One region of the Roseomonas sp. TF40 genome, then DNA from elsewhere that is predicted to be linked to it. Evidence: predicted binding sites of a transcription regulator. Region 1 holds the regulator's gene; each other region holds the start of a gene.
What was found. The regulator LexA, encoded in region 1, represses DNA repair genes until DNA is damaged. The targets are predictions, from matches to a motif close to TGTTCTANNTANGTTC.
Positions count from the first base shown of each region.

Region 2: the regulator LexA is predicted to act here: its motif matches at 2,335-2,350, upstream of AC2D9U_RS15610 (PA0069 family radical SAM protein).
Region 3: the regulator LexA is predicted to act here: its motif matches at 2,204-2,219, upstream of uvrA (excinuclease ABC subunit UvrA).

Region 1 is NZ_JBXVVR010000001.1:1,042,073-1,048,256, reverse strand. It holds gene gltX (glutamate--tRNA ligase) at 1-845, opposite strand, end outside; gene AC2D9U_RS04470 (ComEC/Rec2 family competence protein) at 965-3,184, shown strand; gene AC2D9U_RS04465 (hypothetical protein) at 3,244-3,390, shown strand; gene lexA (transcriptional repressor LexA) at 3,438-4,181, opposite strand; gene AC2D9U_RS04455 (molybdopterin molybdotransferase MoeA) at 4,333-5,550, opposite strand; gene moaC (cyclic pyranopterin monophosphate synthase MoaC) at 5,550-6,026, opposite strand; gene trpC (indole-3-glycerol phosphate synthase TrpC) at 6,028-6,184, opposite strand, start outside.
Region 2 is NZ_JBXVVR010000005.1:120,502-126,685, reverse strand. It holds gene AC2D9U_RS15620 (glycosyltransferase) at 1-1,062, opposite strand, end outside; gene AC2D9U_RS15615 (hypothetical protein) at 1,143-2,216, opposite strand; gene AC2D9U_RS15610 (PA0069 family radical SAM protein) at 2,363-3,484, shown strand; gene AC2D9U_RS15605 (Bug family tripartite tricarboxylate transporter substrate binding protein) at 3,488-4,489, opposite strand; gene AC2D9U_RS15600 (maleate cis-trans isomerase family protein) at 4,600-5,346, shown strand; gene AC2D9U_RS15595 (transporter substrate-binding domain-containing protein) at 5,505-6,184, opposite strand, start outside.
Region 3 is NZ_JBXVVR010000001.1:51,824-58,007, reverse strand. It holds gene AC2D9U_RS00295 (class I SAM-dependent methyltransferase) at 1-405, shown strand, start outside; gene AC2D9U_RS00290 (metal-dependent hydrolase) at 601-1,257, opposite strand; gene ssb (single-stranded DNA-binding protein) at 1,575-2,108, opposite strand; gene uvrA (excinuclease ABC subunit UvrA) at 2,267-5,146, shown strand; gene AC2D9U_RS00275 (glycosyltransferase family 29 protein) at 5,151-6,184, shown strand, end outside.

The DNA.
Region 1 (6,184 bases):
TCGTCGCGGGCGATGATCTCGGTGTCGCCATGCCCCCAGCCCAGCCGCAGCAGATAGTTGCACAGCGCCTCGGGCAGGATGCCCTGCTCGGCGAAATCCAGCGCGCCGACCGCGCCGTGGCGCTTGGAGAGCTTCGCCCCGTCGGCGCCGTGGATCAGCGGGATATGCGCGAAATGCGGCCGCCGCCAGCCCATCGCGTCATAGACCATGCATTGGCGGAAGGTGTTGGTCAGGTGGTCGTCACCGCGGATCACATGGGTGATCGCCATGTCGTGGTCGTCCACCACCACCGCGTGCAGGTAGGTGGGCGTGCCGTCGCTGCGCAGGATGATCATGTCGTCCAGCTCGGCATTGGCGACGCGCACCTCGCCCTGCACGAGGTCCGCCACCACCGTCTCCCCGCCCGAAGGCGCCTTGATGCGGATCACCGGGGCGATGGCGGGCGCCTTGGCGGGGTCGAGGCCGATCCAGCGGCTGCCATCGTATTTGAAGGGGCGCTTGGCGGCCTCGGCCTCGGCGCGCATCGCGGCCAGTTCCTCGGGCGTGTCATAGGCGAGGTAGGCGCGGCCCTTCGCCAGCAGCTCGCGTGCCACCTCGGCATGGCGGGCCTCCCGCGCGCTTTGCATCACCGGCGGCTCATCGGGGCTGAGGCCGAGCCAGGCGAGGCTGTCGATGATCTGCTGCACCGCCTCGGGGGTCGAGCGCGCGCGGTCGGTATCCTCGATGCGCAGCAGGTATTGCCCGCCATGGCGGCGCGCGAAGAGGTAGTTGAACAGCGCCGTGCGGGCGCCGCCGACATGCAGGTAGCCGGTGGGGGAGGGGGCGAAGCGCGTGCGGACCGACATCGTGGTTCCAGTCTGAGAGCGGTTTGCGCCTACCTAGCCCGGATCGACCGGTGCCGGAACCGGCGGCCGGCGCAGAAGGGCGTTGCGCAACGCGCTGGAAAGCACCACCTTGGGTTGAGATGAGCGTCTCGCTTGCCCCCGTGCCGCGGCTCAGCCTGCCGGCGCGCCTCAGCGCCTGGGCGATGGCGGGGCTTGCGCCGCAGAAGGGCAGGCTCGCGCCCTGGCTGGCGGTGGCGCTGGGCGCCGGGGTGCTCACCTATTTCCAGCAGGGGCGCGAGCCGGGCACGGGCGCGCTCTGGGCGGCGCTGCCGCTCATCCTCCTGGCCTTCGCGCTGGGGCGGCGCCACCCCACTGCCGGCTGGGCGCTGGGGCTGGTGGCGGCCGGTCTGCTCGGCTTTGGCGCCGCCGCCTGGCACGCCGCGCGCCTGCCCCCGCCCCTGATGCTGCCCGCGACGCAGGTGGTGCTGCAGGGCGTGGTGGCGGAGGTGCAGCGCCTGCCGGAGGGCACGCGCGTCACCCTGGCCGAGCCCAGGCTGGGGGAGGGCGCGGCGCTGCCGCGAACCCTGCGCGTGCGGCTGCGCGCCGATGACCCGGCGATCCCGCGCCCGGGCGATGCCCTGCGCGTGCGCGCCCTGCTGCGCGAGCCCGGCGCGCCCGCCTTCCCCGGGGCCTGGGATTTCCAGCGCAGCGCCTTCTTCGCCGGCCAGGGGGGCTCGGGCTTCGCCCTCGGCCCGGCGGAGATCCTGCCCGGCGCGGGGGTGGCGCCGCCGCTTGCGGGGCTGCGCGCTGATCTCGATGCGCGGGTCGCGGCGGCCATTCCGGGGCCGGCCGGCGCGGTGGCGGCGGCGCTGCTGACCGGCACGCAGAGCGCCATCCCGCCGGCCGAGATGGTGGCGATGCGGGATTCGGGGCTGGCGCATCTGCTCTCCGTCTCCGGCCTGCACATGGCGATCGTGATGGGCGTGGTGTTCGGCGCGCTGCGCATCCTGCTCGCCGCCGTGCCCTTCGTGGCGTTGCGGCTGAACGGGAAGCCGGTGGCGGCGCTGGCCGCACTGGCGGCGGGCTTCTTCTACATGGTGCTGACCGGCAGCCAGGTGCCGATGCAGCGCTGCTTCGCCATGGCCGCGCTGGTGACGCTGGCGCTGCTGACGGGGCGCCGGGCGCTGGCGCTGCGGCCCATCGCGCTCGCCGCCGCCGCCGTGCTGCTGGTGGCACCGGCCGAGATCCTCGGCCCCTCCTTCCAGATGTCCTTCGCCGCGGTGCTGGCGCTGATCGCGGGGCATGAGGCCTGGCGCGGCGCGCTCACGCGCTTCCGCCAGGACCATCCGGGGTGGCTGGGGCGCTTCGCGGTGGTGCTGGCGGGCCTCGTGCTGACCTCGGCCCTGGCCGGGGCAGCGACGGCGCCCTTCGGGCTGCACCATTTCGGCCGGCTGCAACTCTATGGCATCGCGGCGAATGCGCTGGCGGTGCCGCTGACCTCCTTCCTGGTGATGCCGGCGGGGCTGGCGGCGATGCTGTTGCTGCCGCTGGGGCTGGAGGACCTCGCCCTGGTGCCGATGGGCTGGGGGGTGGCGGGGATCCTGGCGATCGCCCGCGCCGTCGCCGCCTGGCCTGGCGCGGCGCCGGCCCTGCCGCCGATCCCGGGCGTGGGGTTGGCGCTGGCGGCCTTCGGCTTCTGCTGGCTCTGCCTGTGGCGGGCGCGGTTGCGGTTGCTCGGCCTGCCGATGATCCTGGCGGGGCTCACCCCCGCCCTCTGGGCCAGCCCGCCGGATCTGCTGGTCTCGGCCGAGGGGCGGCTGGTGGCGCTGCGCACGGAGCAGGGGGTCTATCTGCACCAGATGCCCGGCGCCTCGGCCTTCACGCGCGAGGCCTGGGCGCGCCACTTCGCCATCCCCGGCTTCCTGCCCCTGCCCGAACAGGGCGAGGTGGCGGGTGGGGCCATCGCCTGCACGCCCGCCGCCTGCCGCTTCCGCCCGCGGGCGGCGGCGGCCGAGGCGGTGCTGCTCCGCACGGCCCCGCCGCCGCGCGGCGCGGCGCGGCAGGGCGTGCCCGTCGATGCCATGGCCCTTGCCGCCGCCTGCGGGCAGGCCGGGCTGCTGGTGGCGACGGAGCCGATCCGCCCGCGCTGTCCGCAGGGGGTGAGCATCGACCGCTTCACCGTCTGGCGCGAGGGCGCGCAGTCGGCCTGGCTGGCAGGCGGGGTGCAGGTGGTCTCGGATCGCGGCTGGCGCGGCGAGCGACCCTGGGTGCCGCCTGTGCCCATGCCCGGCCGGCCGGAGGCACTGCCCCTGGCGCCGCTCGACCCCGGCGGCGCGGGCCCGCGCGCGGCGGGCCGCTAATCCAGCATTAATCTCTCGGAGTCAGGATCGAGGCAGCGCCACACAGAAGGAGATGCGCGATGCCCGTCGTGAACTGGCTGCCTGCCGTGATCACCGATGCCGTCTGGCTCGGGGCCGGGCTGATCCTGGGCGCGACCCTGGTCGGGGTCTGGCAGCGCCTGCATGCGCGGCGCGAGGCGCGCCTCGCCGAGTGGGATCCCTACTGAGATCCAGGGCACTCCCCCCGCCCGCGCGGCGGGGGGGGGGCGCCGGCTCAATACTTCCGCAGCAGGCCGATCAGCCGCCCCTGCACCCGCACCCGGTCCGGGCCGAAGATCCGGGTTTCATGGGCGCGGTTCGCGGGTTCCAGCGCCACCGAATTGCCGCGCCGGCGCAGCCGCTTCAGCGTCACCTCATTCTCATCGACCAGCGCCACCACGATGGCGCCGTTCTCCGCCGTGTCGCCGCGCCGGATGATCACCGTGTCGCCATCCAGGATCCCGGCCTCGATCATCGAATCGCCGGCGACCTCCAGGGCGTAGTGCTCGCCCCCGCCGAGCAGCGCGGCGGGCACCTCCACCGAAGTGCCGCTGTCGCGCATCGCCTCGATCGGCAGGCCGGCGGCGATGCGGCCATAGAGCGGCAGGGCCACCGCCGCGCCCTCATTCGCCGGCTTGCCCATGCCGGCCGGCGTGGCGAGCGGGCCGGTGGCAAAATTGCCGCGGATGACGTTGGGCGCGGGTCCGCTCGGCACGGCGATGGGCGGCGGCATCATCGGCTGCTCGCTGCGCCGCGGCGCCGCATTCTCGGGCAGGCGCAGCACCTCCAGCGCCCGGGCGCGATGCGCGCGCCGCTTCAGGAAGCCGCGCTCCTCCAGCGCCGTGATCAGGCGGTGGATGCCGGATTTCGACTTGAGTTGCAGCGCCTCCTTCATCTCCTCGAAGGAGGGCGAGAAGCCGGTGGCGCGCAGATGGCGGTCGATGAAGGTGAGCAGTTCAAGCTGCTTGCGGGTGAGCATGGCAATCTCCGGCCCTGATCGCCTGCCGCCCGGGCACCCCTGCACCCGGAAAGCCCATCGCACCCGGGGTGCGACGAACAAACAAGCAACCAGCCCCGGTGTTCTATGAAGGTTCTCCGCGTCGCGTCAAATCTTTTCCACAGGCGTGATCTCAGATTCCGAGATCAGCCAGCAGGATCGCCTCCACCTCGGCGCCTTCGGGCAGGGCCTCGGCATAAGGGGCGCGCAGGATCAGCGCCTCGGCCCGGGCGAGGGTCTTGAGCATGGAGGAATCCTGCAGCGCGAAGGGGGTGGCGATGCGCTGCCCGGCCGCATCAGTCGCGAGGCTCGCGCGCAGATGGTCGAATCGCTTGTCATTGGCCGCCAGCGCCGCGCCCGTGCGCAGCCGCACCGTGGGCGGGGCGCCACCGGGCAGGCCCTGCATCACGGCAAGGCCCGGCAACAGGAACTGCACGGCGCAGATCAGGGCGGAGACCGGGTTGCCCGGCAGCCCCAGCACCGGCGTGCGGCCGAGCCGGCCCCAGATCAGCGGCTTGCCCGGCCGCATCGCGATCTTCCAGAAATCCAGCGCGAAGCCTCCAAGGGACGGATCATCCCCAAGCGCCTTCTGCACCAGGTCATGTTCGCCCACGCTGGCCCCGCCGGTGGTCACCAGCATGTCGCAGGCATGGGCGGCGGCGGCGGCCGCGGCGATGGCGTCGCGGTCATCCGGGGCGATGGGCAGCACCACCGGCTCGCCCCCCCCGGCGGCGACCAGCGCGGCCAGGGCATGGGCGTTGGAACTGACGATGCCGCCGGCGGGAATCGGCTCGCCGGGCAGGGCGATCTCATCGCCCGTGGCGAGGATGCCGATGCGCGGGCGGCGATGGACGTGCAGCCAGGCGTGGTTGGCCGCTGCGGCGAGGCCGATGTCGCGCGCGGTGAGCTTGCGCCCGGCCCCAAGCAGCACCTCGCCCATGGCGAAATCCAGGCCCTGGCGGCGGATCCAGCGCTTGGGCTGCACGGCTTCGCGCACCTCGACCATGCCATCGGCCTCGGCTGCGTCCTCCTGCAGCAGGATGCCATCCGCGCCCGGCGGCACGAAGGCGCCGGTGAAGATGCGCACCGCCTCGCCAGGGCCGAGCGTGCCGGGGAAGGGGTGGCCGGCTGGCGCCGCGCCGATCAGGGCGAGCTTCGCACCCAGCCCGGCATCGGCCGCGCGCACGGCATAGCCATCCATGGCGGAGACATCGGCGGGCGGCTGGGTCAGCCGCGCCAGCACCGGCCGGGCCAGCACGCGGCCCCAGCCGGCGCTGAGCGGCACCGTCTCGACCGGGGTGGGGGTGAGGGCGCCGAGGATTCGCGCGCGGGCTTCCTCGAGCGGGATCATCAGGCGGCCTCGAAGACGCCGGACTTGCCGCCATCCTTGTGCACCAGGCGCACGGCCTCGATCCGCATGCCGCGATCGGCGGCCTTGACCATGTCGTAGATGGTGAGTGCCGCGATGGTGACGGCGGTCAGCGCCTCCATCTCCACGCCGGTCTGGCCGGTGAGCTTCGCCAGCGCCTCGATCTCGATGGCGTCCGGCGGCGCGAAGGTGAAATCGACCGCCACCTTGGACAGCGCCAGGGGGTGGCAGAGCGGGATCAGCTCCGCCGTGCGCTTCGCCCCCATGATGCCGGCGAGGCGCGCCACGCCCAGCACGTCGCCCTTGCCCGCCTGCCCGTCGCGGATCAGGGCGAGGGTCTCGGGCGCCATCACGATCCGCCCGCGCGCGATGGCGGTGCGGGTGGTCGCCGGCTTGGCCGAGACATCGACCATCGCCGCCTGGCCGGCGGCGTCGAAATGGGTGAGGGGGCTGGTCAAGTCACACCGCGCCAATGAGCTCGCGCGCCGCCGCCGCCACATCGGGCTGGCGCAGCAGGTGCTCGCCCACCAGCAGGCAGCGCGTGCCGGCGGCGGCCATGCGGCGGACGTCGTCGGGCGTGCGGATGCCGCTCTCGCCGACCGGGATGCGGTCCGCC
Region 2 (6,184 bases), on a different contig from region 1:
CGAGCCATTGTCCACGACGATGATCTCGACCGGCTGTCCCCTGAAGGCGGCCAGCGCCGCGAAAGCACTGAAGATGGTCAGCACCGTCTTTCGGTAGTTGAGGATGATGATGGATAGCGCCGGCGACTGCGGAGAGGCAAAGGCAGCGTCTTCCAGGAAGCCGGTGATGGCCGCCCCCACCAGGTGCGGCACGCTGCTCGCCCCTTGCTGGCCAGGTGCCGCGAAGGCGGGGGCGATGGCACCGTGCACAAGGTGGGCATGGGTCGTCAGGCGTGGATCCGGCACGGCCAGCAGCACGGTGCTCAGCGGATCCTCCGCTGCCCCCACACCGGCCATCGCGTTGGTATGGTTGGTATGCGACAGATCGACCCATGGCGCGGTGGCGCGCTTCCACTCGTGCCAGGTGTCGAGGTAATGCTGCAGCGGCGTGCAGGACAGCGCGGCTTCGCCCGAGAGGATGTAGTACTCGCCGCAGAACAGCGGATGGGTCCAAGCACCGGGGCGGTTGCCGAGCACGTAGTCGATCAACTCGTTCCTGAATGCAGGCGTCCCATCATTGGCGAGCCGGTAGAAATCCGGCAGGAAGAGGGGGTGGGGCTGGTCTGCCAGGGCAACATCCGGATCGGCGACGCGCGCGAAGCATTCGCACGGCGTCAGATCCGTTTCCGCTCTGCCTGCCATGAATTCGACATTCACCAGTTTGCTGAACCGCAGCAGCGCCTCGCCTTGCAGAAAGGCCGCGAAGATCTCACGCGGCGGAAGGTCGGGCCGCTGCGCGCAGGCGAAGGCAACATCGAAGAGCGGATGGGGGTTGCGCCGCTCTGCCGCACCGAAAAAGACATAGTGAAGTAAGGGGTCCAGGCCCGACACGGCGATGTCGGGGTGGCAGGCCTCGTAGAGCTCAGGCAGGAACAGCGGGTGATGCAATGGCTCGCCCGCGGCCTCGGCGGCGCGCAGGGCGGCTTCGACATCCGCAATGTCGGGTGACGCTGCCTCCAGACGATCCAGAACCTGATCGGCGAGGATGGACCGAAGGACGGGATCCTGTCTGGAGAGGCGCATAGAAGCTGATCCGGAATATTATTTTCCGAACATACATGCGATTTCGAAAAGATGCGATGCCGGATATGCTCCCCGTGCCGTCAGCTTCCCGGCAGGGCAAGCTTCTCGAGACAGTCGAGCGGTGCGGCTTGCCCTTCGCGGGCAAGGTCGCGCAGCAATTCCATGGCCCCTCGCGCATCAATCGGCATGAAGAGCGTGGGCGGCGCTGCGTCGATCGACCTGGCGCGATAGGCCTCGCCACCATCCGATATCTGGATCGCATAGGTCAGGTCCCGGCCCGGGCACTTCGCCTGGAAGGCGGCCAGGCTGGGCGCATCGAAAATCGTTGTCCGCGCATTCCAGCCTGGCATGCGGCGCGCGACATGACGCAGCGCCACGAGGAAGGACTCATGCACCTCCGCATCGGCAAGGTGGGGGTTCAGCGCGTGCTTGACTTGCAGCAGGCGCCCATCCAGCGACCAGTTCTGCCAAACGGATCGCGCCTGGTCCCGCCAGCCCGGACCAGCCCGCAGACCGAGTAGCCGGAGCGAACGGCGCAGATGCGCATCGGGCGCATGACCTTCATACCAATAGCCACGAATCCGCGCGATGCGCCCCGTGTCCAGCCAGGACCGCGCGAGGGCGGCAAAATCCAGCTGCGGGATCTCCTGTTCCGCCATGGCAAGCGGGTTGCCGCCATAGCGTGTCCGATGATCCTGGACCCATTGCCGGAAGATCGAATCCACAAGCTCCGCAGGCGGCCGTAGGCAGTAGACAATGTCGATGCGACGAAAATGGCGGCGCAGCATGTCCAGTAGTTGGATGAGCGCATCCGGCGCGAAGCGGGGCGCCTTCTCGAGCATCTCCGAGGACAGAATCAGGTCGGCCCCGGGTCGGCTGCCGATTTCGGCCGACAACTCGCCGAGCAGGCGGGCGACCTCGCCGCCGCCACCAGGGCGCTGGTCCTGCAGCATCGCGGCCGCCAGGGCATTATGCGAATCATCGTGGATCCACTTGCAACTCAGCGGGTAGAGAAAGCCCATCTCCGCCAGCAGGGGGCGATTGCGGGCCAACCAGGTCTGAAGCGCAGACGTGCCGGTCTTCTGCGTTCCGATATGGAGAACTGCTTTTTCCGCCAAGGCCGCCACGTCGAGGGTCCCACCTGCTGCGGGCATGGTGCCAGCGGCGGCGGGAAGTGCCAAACCATCTGCGCTCACGATTCCATGCCCAGGACATCCCGATATTCGCATTTTGTTCTTGACGTGCGGGCCGCTTCTGCCCGATTTTGCGCAGGAACAAACCGCGAATATGGGGTCCGAACATGCCGGATGGCGGCGCCTCTCCCTCCTTCTCCCCGCTGCCCTCCCTCGCCCGGAAGGGCCGTGGCGCCGTCACCAACCCCGATATCCGCTTCGAGAGCCGCGCCACCGAGGCCTGGGATGATGGCTGGGGGACGCTGGAGGCGCATTTCGCGGACCTGCCGCCCCTGCCGACCACCCTCACCCGCGAAACCGCGCGCAGCGCGCTGTCCTGGAATGACAGCCCGGATCTGGGCTTCGACCGCTCGCTCAACCCCTATCGCGGCTGCGAGCATGGCTGCGTCTATTGCTATGCGCGGCCCTCCCACGCCTATGTCGGGCTCTCGCCGGGGCTGGATTTCGAAACCAGGCTGCTCTTCAAGCCCGATCTGCCGGAATTGCTGGCGCGCGAACTCGCCAAGCCGGGCTATGAGCCTCGCCCCGTGGCGCTCGGCGCCAATACCGATCCCTACCAGCCCGTGGAGCGCACGCTTGGCATCACGCGCCGGGTGCTGGAGGTACTGGAGCGCTTCGGCCATCCGGTGACCATCGTCACCAAGGGCGCGGGCGTGCTGCGCGACCTCGACATCCTCAGCCGGCTCGCGCAGCGCAACCTGGTGCATGTGTGCCTCTCGGTCACCACGCTGGACCTCAAGCTCGCCCGGGTGATGGAGCCGCGCGCCGCCTCGCCGCTGCGCCGGCTCGGCGTGATCACGGAACTCGCCCGCGCGGGCGTGCCGGTGGGCGTGCTGGCCGCGCCGATGATCCCGGGGCTGAACGACGCGGAGCTCGAGAAGATCCTGGAGGCCGCCGCCCGCGCGGGGGCGACCCGCGCCGGCTATGTGCTGCTGCGCATGCCGCATGAAATCCGCACGATGTTCGAGGCCTGGCTGCGCGAACATCACCCGGACCGCGCCGCGCGCGTGCTCGCCCTGGTGCGGGAGACACGCGGCGGCGCGCTCTATGACAGCCGCTTCGGCCAGCGCCAGACCGGCACCGGCCCCTATGCGGAGCTGCTGGCGCAGCGCTTCAAGCTGGCGCTGCGCCGCTTCGGCCTGGATGGCCGGCGCGATGTCAGCGCCAGCCTCGATTGCAGCCAGTTCAGCCCGCCGAACGCGCCGGCAAGGCAACTCGAACTGCTGTAGGATTCAGTCCGCGGTGGCGCCCACGGCCTGGATCACGACGCGCCAACGGGCACTTTCCTCCGCCATGAACTGCGCGAATTCCACCCGGCCCATGCGCTTGGGCACCGCGCCGCCGGCGATGATGCGCTGTTGCAGGGCGGGCTCATCCATCACCGCCAGCAGCTCGGTCTCAAGCCGCGCCAGGATCGGCTCGGGCACGCCGGCCGGGGTGCACAGGCCGAACCAGCCGGTGGAGACGATGTCGATGCCCTGCTCACGCATCGTCGGCAAATCGGGGAAGGCGGCGACACGCTCGGCCCCGCTGACCGCGATGGGGCGCATCCGCCCGGCCTGGGCGAGCTGCGTCACGGCCGAGATCGACTGGAAGAGCATGTCGATCCGCCCCTCCATCAGGTCCGTGTTCATCTGCCCGCCATTCGTATAGGGCAGGTGCTGCATCGTCAGGCCGGTGATGACCTGGAATTGGCTGCCGGCCAGATGCTGGGAGGATCCCGCGCCGACCGAGCCGAAATTGATCGCCCGGTTCTGCGCCCGCGCCCAGGCGATGAATTCCGGCAGGGTGCGCGCCGGCACGGCAGGCGGGATGACGACGATGTTCGGCACCAGGCCGATGATGCCCACCGCGGCGAAGTCGCGCTCCGGGTCGAAGGGCATGTTGCGGTAGAGCCACTTGTTCGCGGCATTGGCGGCGATCGAGGCGAGGCCCACCGTGTAGCCATCGGGGGCGGCGCGCGCGACCTGCGTCATGCCGATATTCGTCCCCGCGCCGGGGCGGTTGTCCACCACCACCGGCTGGCCGAGCCGCACCGAGAGCCGGTCGCCCACCAGCCGCGAGAAGACATCGCCCGCCCCGCCTGCCGGGCCAGGGTTGATCCAGCGGATCGGCCGGTTCGGCCAGTCACCCGTCGCGGACTGAGCCTGGGTCTGGGCATGGGCGGCCGGCGCGAGGCCCGCGGCACCGAGGCCCAGCAGCGCGGCGCGGCGGCCGATGGTGAAACCCGTCATCGATGATTGTCTCCCGTTGGGTGAGGGCTTGATGCGCCAAGCCCCGATGGCTTTGCAAGAGCGGTGCCGTGACGCAGGCTGTCGCCGCATTGGACATCAGGAGTCGTGCGATGGGTGACGTTCTCGGCTGGCGCTGCAAATTCGGGGTGATGGGCCCTTCCACCAACACGGTGGTGCAGCCTGATTTCGACATGATGCGCCCCGCCGGCGTGACCAACCACTACAGCCGCATCTTCACCCCCAATGCCGACGCCGTCTCCAACGAGACCTTCCGTGCCGGCGCCGAGCTGATCGGGCGCAACACGCTCGACGCCGTAAAGTCGGTGATGACCTGCAAGCCCGACCATCTGGTGATGGGCATGTCGGCGGTGACCTTCTTCGACGGCGCCAAGGGGGCAGACCGCTTCGTGAAGGAGGTCGAGGACCTTTCGGGCCTGAAGATCAGCGTCGGCAGCCATGCCTGCACCGCCGCGCTCAACGCGCATGGCGGGGTGAAGCGCATCGCCGTGCTCTCCCCCTATTGGCCGGCGATGAACATCGAGGTCGCGCGCTATTTCGGCGACATGGGCTTCACCGTGACGCGCGACATCGCGCTGCGGCGCACGAGCTGGATCGCCATCGCCGAGACGACGCCAGCCGAATGCGTCGCCGCGCTGAAGGAACTCGATGGCGACGACGTGGACGCGATCGTGCAGGTCGGCACGAATCTCTCGATGGTGAAGCTGGCCGTGATGGCCGAGATGTGGCTCGGCAAGCCGGTGATCGCGATCAATGTCGCGACCTATTGGCACGCGCTGCGCGCGCGCGGGATCATGGACAAGGTCGAGGGCTGCGGCAGCCTGCTCGAGCGGTTCTGAGATCAACGGCCGCCTTCGGCGACCGTTGATCTCAGCTTTCGTGCCCTCAGTCGGCGGGCGCGCGCTCCGCGCGCTTGCCTTCGCGGCACAAGCCGCGGCGGCCATTCGGCCGCTCGTCCGCCTGCGGCGGCCGCTTCCCGCTCAATCCTGCATACGACTCAGATGCCCCACTTCTTGTTCAGTTCCTCGAAGAAGCCGCTCGCCAGGTGGATGGTGACCCAGGCGTTGAGGAAGTTCAGGAAGGCGAAGTCCTGCTGCGGCGCCATGAAGGCCAGCGGGATCGGGTTGCGCGGCTGCTCGGTGAACAGCGCGACCAGGTCGGGGTATTCGCGCGTCAGCCGCGCCGATTCCAGCGTGCTCGACATGGTCGCGTCCACGCGCCCGCCCAGCAATTCCTGCCAGTCGCGCGCCGGGCTCTCCACGCGGCGCAGCGTGGCCGTGGGCAGGGTCTGCTGCACGAAGGTTTCCATCGTCGTGCCGAGATTGGTGCCGATGGTGACACCGCGCTGGTTCAGCGATTCCCAACTCGTGAAGCGCGCGGCGTTGCGGCGCGTGGTCAGCGGCACGAAGCCGGTGCGGCCCCAGGGGATGGTGAAGCTTGCCGCCAGCGCGCGCGCCGCCGACATCGAGGTGCCGGCGAAGACGGCGTCATACTGGTCGGCCTGCAGCCCGTTCACCAGGGTGCGCCACTCGGCGGCGACGAATTCAGCGCGCACGCCCATATCCTTCGCGAGCTGCTCGCCCGCCTCGATCTGGTGGCCGCGATAGCTGCGCGTCGCCGGGTCACGGAAGCTCAGCGGGTTGAAATCGCCGGTCGTGCCGAGGCGGATGCGCCCCG
Region 3 (6,184 bases), 990 kb from region 1:
AGCCTGCGCGCGCAGGGGGCGGGACTCGACCTGGTCGGCCTCAACATCGATGCCCGGCAGTTGCGGCGCGCGGCCGCCCTGGCGCAGGAGGGGGTGGGCGCGCCGCCTACCTTCGTCGCCGCCGATGCCTGCACCCTGCCCTTCGCCGATGCCAGCTTCGACCGGGTGCTGGCGGTGGAGTGCATCTTCCACTTCCCCTCCCGCAGCGCCTTCCTCGCCGAGGTGCGGCGCGTGCTGCGGCCGGGGGGGTTCTGGTGCTGTCGGATTTCGTGCCGGCGGAGGCCTGCGTTCCGGTGCTGCTTCTGGGCATGCGCCTGGGCCTGCGGCGCGTGCCGCTGTTCGGCGCCTGCGATGTCTCCTGCTCCGCCGCCGGCTACCGCCGCCTGGCCGCGGCTGCCGGGCTGACAGAGACGACCCGCCGGGACATCACCCGCCACATCCTGCCGACCTACGCCTTTCTCGGGCGGATGATGCGACAGGCGGAGGTGGCAGGACGCCTCCGGATCGTCGGCGGGGCGAGCCTCGGGGCGCTCGATCTCGCCGGGCGCACGGGGATGCTGAGCTACAGCCTGCTCCGCTTCGACCGCGGCTGAGGGCCGGTCAGGCGGCGGCGGGCCGGGCGGCGGGATCACCAAGGCCGAAGCCGGGATTCTCGGCCTTCCATGCCTCGAGCAGCGCCCGGTCGTCATGGTCCCAGGGGTGGAAGTTGCGGCGATAGAAGTCGAAATACCGGCGCGGCCCGAGCCCGGTCAGCAGGATCGAGAGGCTCGGGCCCTTCGTGGCGGCGGGTGCCGTCCCCTGCCCGCGGCGGCGCAGGCGCCCCCACCAGGCCCGTAGCCGGACCACGGCGAAGGCCACCAGGATGCCCGTGCCGTTGAACAGGGTGATGACCAGCATGGCGAAACAGAGATGCAGCCAGGCCAGCACACCAGTGCCGAAGATGTGCCGGTAGACGTCGAAGCAGACGGCCTTGTGTTCGAGTTCCTCGGCCGCATGCCACATCCACAGGGCGCGGAACTCCGGATCCGTGCCCTCGCGGTCCAGCCAGCGGCAGGCGAGCAGGCGCTCGGCCACCATGGCGGTGAAGTGCTCCAGCACACAGGTCATGGCGAGGCGCGTGGAGGGCAGCGAGAGGCGCGAGGCGATCCACACGAAGATCCGCGTCGCCGTCTCCAGCTCGGTGCCGAGCACATTGGCTTCCCGCAGCACGGCGTTGGACCGGCCGTGCTCCTTGGAATGCATGGCTTCCTGGTAGATGAAGCGCTCGGCCTATTCTTCAGGACGGGATCCGTGATCCGGTCGCGATAATGCGCGACCGAGCGGGCGAAGAAGGCCTCGCCCGGCGGGAAGACGAGGGAGATGGCGTTGAGGGCATCCTCCGCCGCACGGGGCACGCGGCTCTAGTGCCGGGCGCGCCGGGCGTCGTAATACAGCCGCACGCGCCGGCGGATGATCTCGATGGCGCTGCTGCGCGTCCGGGCGTGGCTTTCACTCATGCCGCGGGACGTGGGGGCGTGCGACGGACCTGACAACGGGCCCGGCCGCGCGAAAACCACGCCACCGGGCCCAGCCGGTCAGAAGGGAATGTCATCGTCGAGGTCGCTGCCGCCGCGCGGCGGGCCGCCGCGGCTCGGTGCCGAGCTGCGTCCCCCGCCGCCGCTGTTGTCCCAGCCGCCGCCCCCGCTGCGCGCCGGCGCGGCGGATCGCCCGCCACCGCCATAGCCGCCCGAATCGCCGCCCATCTCGTCGCCACCGCCCCCGCCGCCGCGCCCGCCGAGCAGCGCGATCTCGCCGCGGTACTGGCGCAGTACGATCTCGGTCGAGTAGCGCTCCTGCCCATCCTTCTCGTATTTGCGGGTCTCGAGCTGGCCCTCGATGTAAACCTCGCTGCCCTTCTTGAGGTATTTCTCGGCGATCTCGCCCAGCTTCTCATTGAAGATGGCGACCGAGTGCCACTCGGTCCGCTCCTGCATGTTGCCCTCGCGGTCCTTGTAGCGCTCCGAGGTGGCGAGGCGCAGATTCACCACGCGGCCGCCATTCTGGAAGTTCCGCACCTCCGGGTCGCGGCCGAGCCGGCCCACCAGGATCACCTTGTTCACACCGGCCATCGCGCCGCATCTCCCCACAGGACGCCCGGTTCTACCCGGCGCGGGGGGGGTGGCGAAACCCCTTCCCTGCCCAAGTATATGGTGGCAGAACCATAGAACACAATGCGAACGTCGCGCGCATCCCGCCAGGGGGCCGCGCCCAATGATCGGTGGCAGGCATGAGCGGCATGATCCGCATCCGCGGCGCGCGGGAGCACAACCTCAAGAATGTCGACATCGACATCCCGCGGGACACGCTGACGGTCGTCACCGGCCTGTCGGGCTCGGGCAAATCCTCCCTCGCCTTCGACACCATCTACGCCGAGGGCCAGCGCCGCTACGTCGAATCGCTCAGCGCCTATGCGCGGCAGTTCCTGCAGCTCATGCAGAAGCCCGATGTGGACAGCATCGAGGGCCTCTCCCCCGCCATCTCGATCGAGCAGAAGACCACCAGCCACAACCCGCGCTCCACCGTTGGCACCGTCACCGAGATCCATGACTACATGCGCCTGCTCTGGGCGCGCGTCGGCGTGCCTTATTCCCCCGCCACCGGCCTGCCGATCGAGGCGCAGACGGTGAGCCAGATGGTGGACCGCATCCTGGCCATGCCGGAGGGCACGCGGCTGCTGCTGCTCGCCCCGGTGGCCAAGGGCAAGAAGGGCGAGTTCAAGAAGGAGCTGCAGGAGTTCCAGCGCCGCGGCTTCGAGCGCGTGAAGGTCAACGGCACCCTCTACCCGATCGCCGAGACGCCTGCCTTCAACAAGAAGCTGAAATACGACATCGAGGTGGTGGTGGACCGCATCGTGGTGCGCGGCGACATCGCCGCGCGCCTCGCGGACAGCCTGGAAACCGCCCTCGCCCTCGCCGATGGCGTCGCCTATGCCGAGCACGCGGATAGCGGCGAGAGGACGGTGTTCAGCCAGAAATTCGCCTGCCCCGTCTCGGGCTTCTCGATCGAGGAGATCGAGCCGCGGCTGTTCAGCTTCAACTCGCCGCAGGGCGCCTGCCCGACCTGCGACGGGCTCGGCACGCAGAGCTTCTTCGACCCGCAGCTTGTGGTGCCCGACGATTCGAAGAGCCTGAAGGATGGCGCGGTGCAGCCCTGGGCCGGCGCGTCCTCGCCCTATTACGACCAGACGCTCGAAAGCCTCGCCCGGCACTACAAGGTGGCGATGACCACGCCCTGGGCGGAGCTGCCCCGATCCTTCCGCGATGCCGTGATGACCGGCACGGGCGAGGATATCGTGACGCTCAAATACAAGGACGGCCTGCGCGCCTATGAGGTGAAGAAGGCCTTCGAGGGCGTGATCCCCAATCTCGAGCGCCGCTACCGCGAGACCGACAACCCCTGGGTGCGCGAGGACCTCTCCCGCTACCAGGCGGACCGCGCCTGCCCGGCCTGCAACGGGCATCGCCTGAAGCCGCAATCGCTCTCGGTGAAGGTGGCGTCCTGCCATATCGGCGAGGTCAACAACCTCTCCATCCGCAAGGCGCGGGACTGGTTCGCGGGCGTGATGCCCACGCTCACCCCGCAGCGCGCCGAGATCGCGCGCCGCATCCTGCGCGAGATCGAGGAGCGGCTGCAGTTCCTGGTCGATGTCGGGCTCGACTACCTCTCGCTCGGCCGCGCCTCGGCCACGCTCTCGGGCGGCGAATCGCAGCGCATCCGCCTCGCCTCCCAGATCGGCAGCGGGCTGACCGGCGTGCTCTATGTGCTGGACGAGCCCAGCATCGGCCTGCACCAGCGCGACAATGAGCGCCTGCTGAAGACGCTGCGGCGCCTGCGCGACATCGGCAACACCGTGCTGGTGGTCGAGCATGACGAGGACGCGATCCGCAGCGCCGACCATCTGATCGACATCGGCCCCGCCGCCGGCAAGGGCGGCGGGCGCATCATCGCCCAGGGCACGCCGGCCGAGGTCGAGGCCCATCCCGAGAGCGTGACCGGCCAGTACCTCTCCGGCGCGCGGCGCATCCCGATGCCGGCGCAGCGACGCCCGGCGGACCCGAAGCGCATGCTTCGCCTGGTCGGCGCGCGGGGCAACAACCTCAAGGATGTGACCGCCGAGATTCCGCTCGGCACCTTCTGCTGCATCACCGGCGTCTCTGGCGGCGGCAAGTCCACGCTGATCATCGAGACGCTGTTCAAGGCCGCCTCGCGCCGGTTGATGGGCAGCGGCGAGGTGCCCGCGCCGCATGAGCGGATCGAGGGGCTCGAGCATCTCGACAAGATCATCGACATCGACCAGTCGCCGATCGGCCGCACGCCGCGTTCCAACCCCGCCACCTATACCGGCCTGTTCGGCCCGATCCGCGACTGGTTCGCGGAGATGCCGGAAGCCCGTGCGCGCGGCTACGCCCCGGGGCGCTTCAGCTTCAACGTCAAGGGCGGGCGCTGCGAGGCCTGCCAGGGCGATGGCGTGCTGAAGATCGAGATGCACTTCCTGCCCGACGTCTACGTCACCTGCGACACCTGCAAGGGCAAGCGCTACAACCGCGAGACGCTGGAGGTGAAGTTCCGCGGCAAGTCGATCGCCGACGTGCTCGACATGACGGTGGATGAGGGGGTGGAATTCTTCGCCGCCGTGCCCGCGATCCGCGAGAAGCTTGTCGTGCTGCGCGATGTGGGGCTGGGCTACATCCATCTCGGCCAGCAGGCGACGACGCTCTCGGGCGGCGAGGCGCAGCGCATCAAGCTCTCGAAGGAGTTATCCCGCCGCGCCACGGGCCGCACGCTCTACATCCTCGATGAGCCAACGACAGGGCTGCATTTCGAGGATGTGCGCAAGCTGCTGGAGGTGTTGCAGGCGCTGGTCGCCACGGGCAACACTGTGGTGGTGATCGAGCACAACCTCGAAGTCATCAAGACCGCCGACTGGATCCTCGACCTCGGCCCCGAGGGCGGGGAAGGCGGCGGGCGGATCGTCGCCGCCGGCACGCCCGAAGAGGTGGCCGCCACACAAGGCAGCCATACCGGGCGCTTCCTCGCCCCGATCCTAGCGCGGGAAGGTGCGGTGGCGCCGGCGGTGGTGGCGAAGAAGCGGCGGAAGGCGGGATGAGACGATGCGGGCCTATGCGCTGATCCCGGCCCGGTCAGGCTCAAAGGGCCTGCCGGACAAGAACATCCTGCCCATCGCGGGCCACCCGCTGCTGGCCTATTCCGTCGCCTTCGGCCGCACCATCCCGGTCGAGCGCGTCATCCTCTCCACCGACAGCCCCCGCTATGCCGAGATCGGCCGCGCCTATGGCGCCGAGTGCCCGCTGCTGCGCGGCGCGCAGGCGGCCTCCGACACGGCGATGGAGGAGGACATCCTCGCCGATCTCGATGCGCGGCTGCCTGCGCTCGGCATCCCGCTGCCCGACATCTGGGTCTGGCTGAAGCCCACCTGCCCCTTCCGCGATCCGGCCGCCGTGGCTGAGGGAATCGCCGCGCTGCGCGACCGGCCTGAACTCGATTCGGTGCGCATCGTCACCGAGGCCGATGCGCGGCTGCACCGCATCAATGCCGAGGGCTATCTGGAACCCGCGCCGCCGAACTGGGATCCGAAGCGCTCGAAGATGCGGCGCTCGGAATTCGAGAAGGTCTACCAGCCCTTCAACCTCGAGATCTTCCGCCATGAGGGCTGGCGCGCGCGCGGGTCGCTGTTCATGGGAAGGCGCATCCACCCCATCGTGCTGCCGCGCATCACCGGCCTCGATGTCGATGACCGCGACGGCTTCGACCTGATCCGCACGCTGATCGAGGCCGAGCCGCGCCCGGAGCTTGTCGGCCGGCACATCCTGCTGCCGCCCGTCCCGGCGCGGCCCGATCCCGGCAAGGCGGCCTTCGAGGCCCGCGCCAAGGCCTTCCGCGCCACGGATGACGCCGGCAAGGTCGCCGAGCTTGTGGCGATGCTTTACGAATCGGACGCGCAGCACAGCAACCAGCGTGTGCTGGACCTGGCGCGCAACTGGCTCGGCCCTCTGCGCGCCGCCTGCGAGGTGGTGCTGACCCAGGCGCCGACCCATCGCGTCGCGCTGCGCAGCCTCGCCTGGTGCGCCTATCGCGAGCGCGATTTCGCCCTCGCCCGGCGCATGCTGGCGCGGCTGCTGGCCCT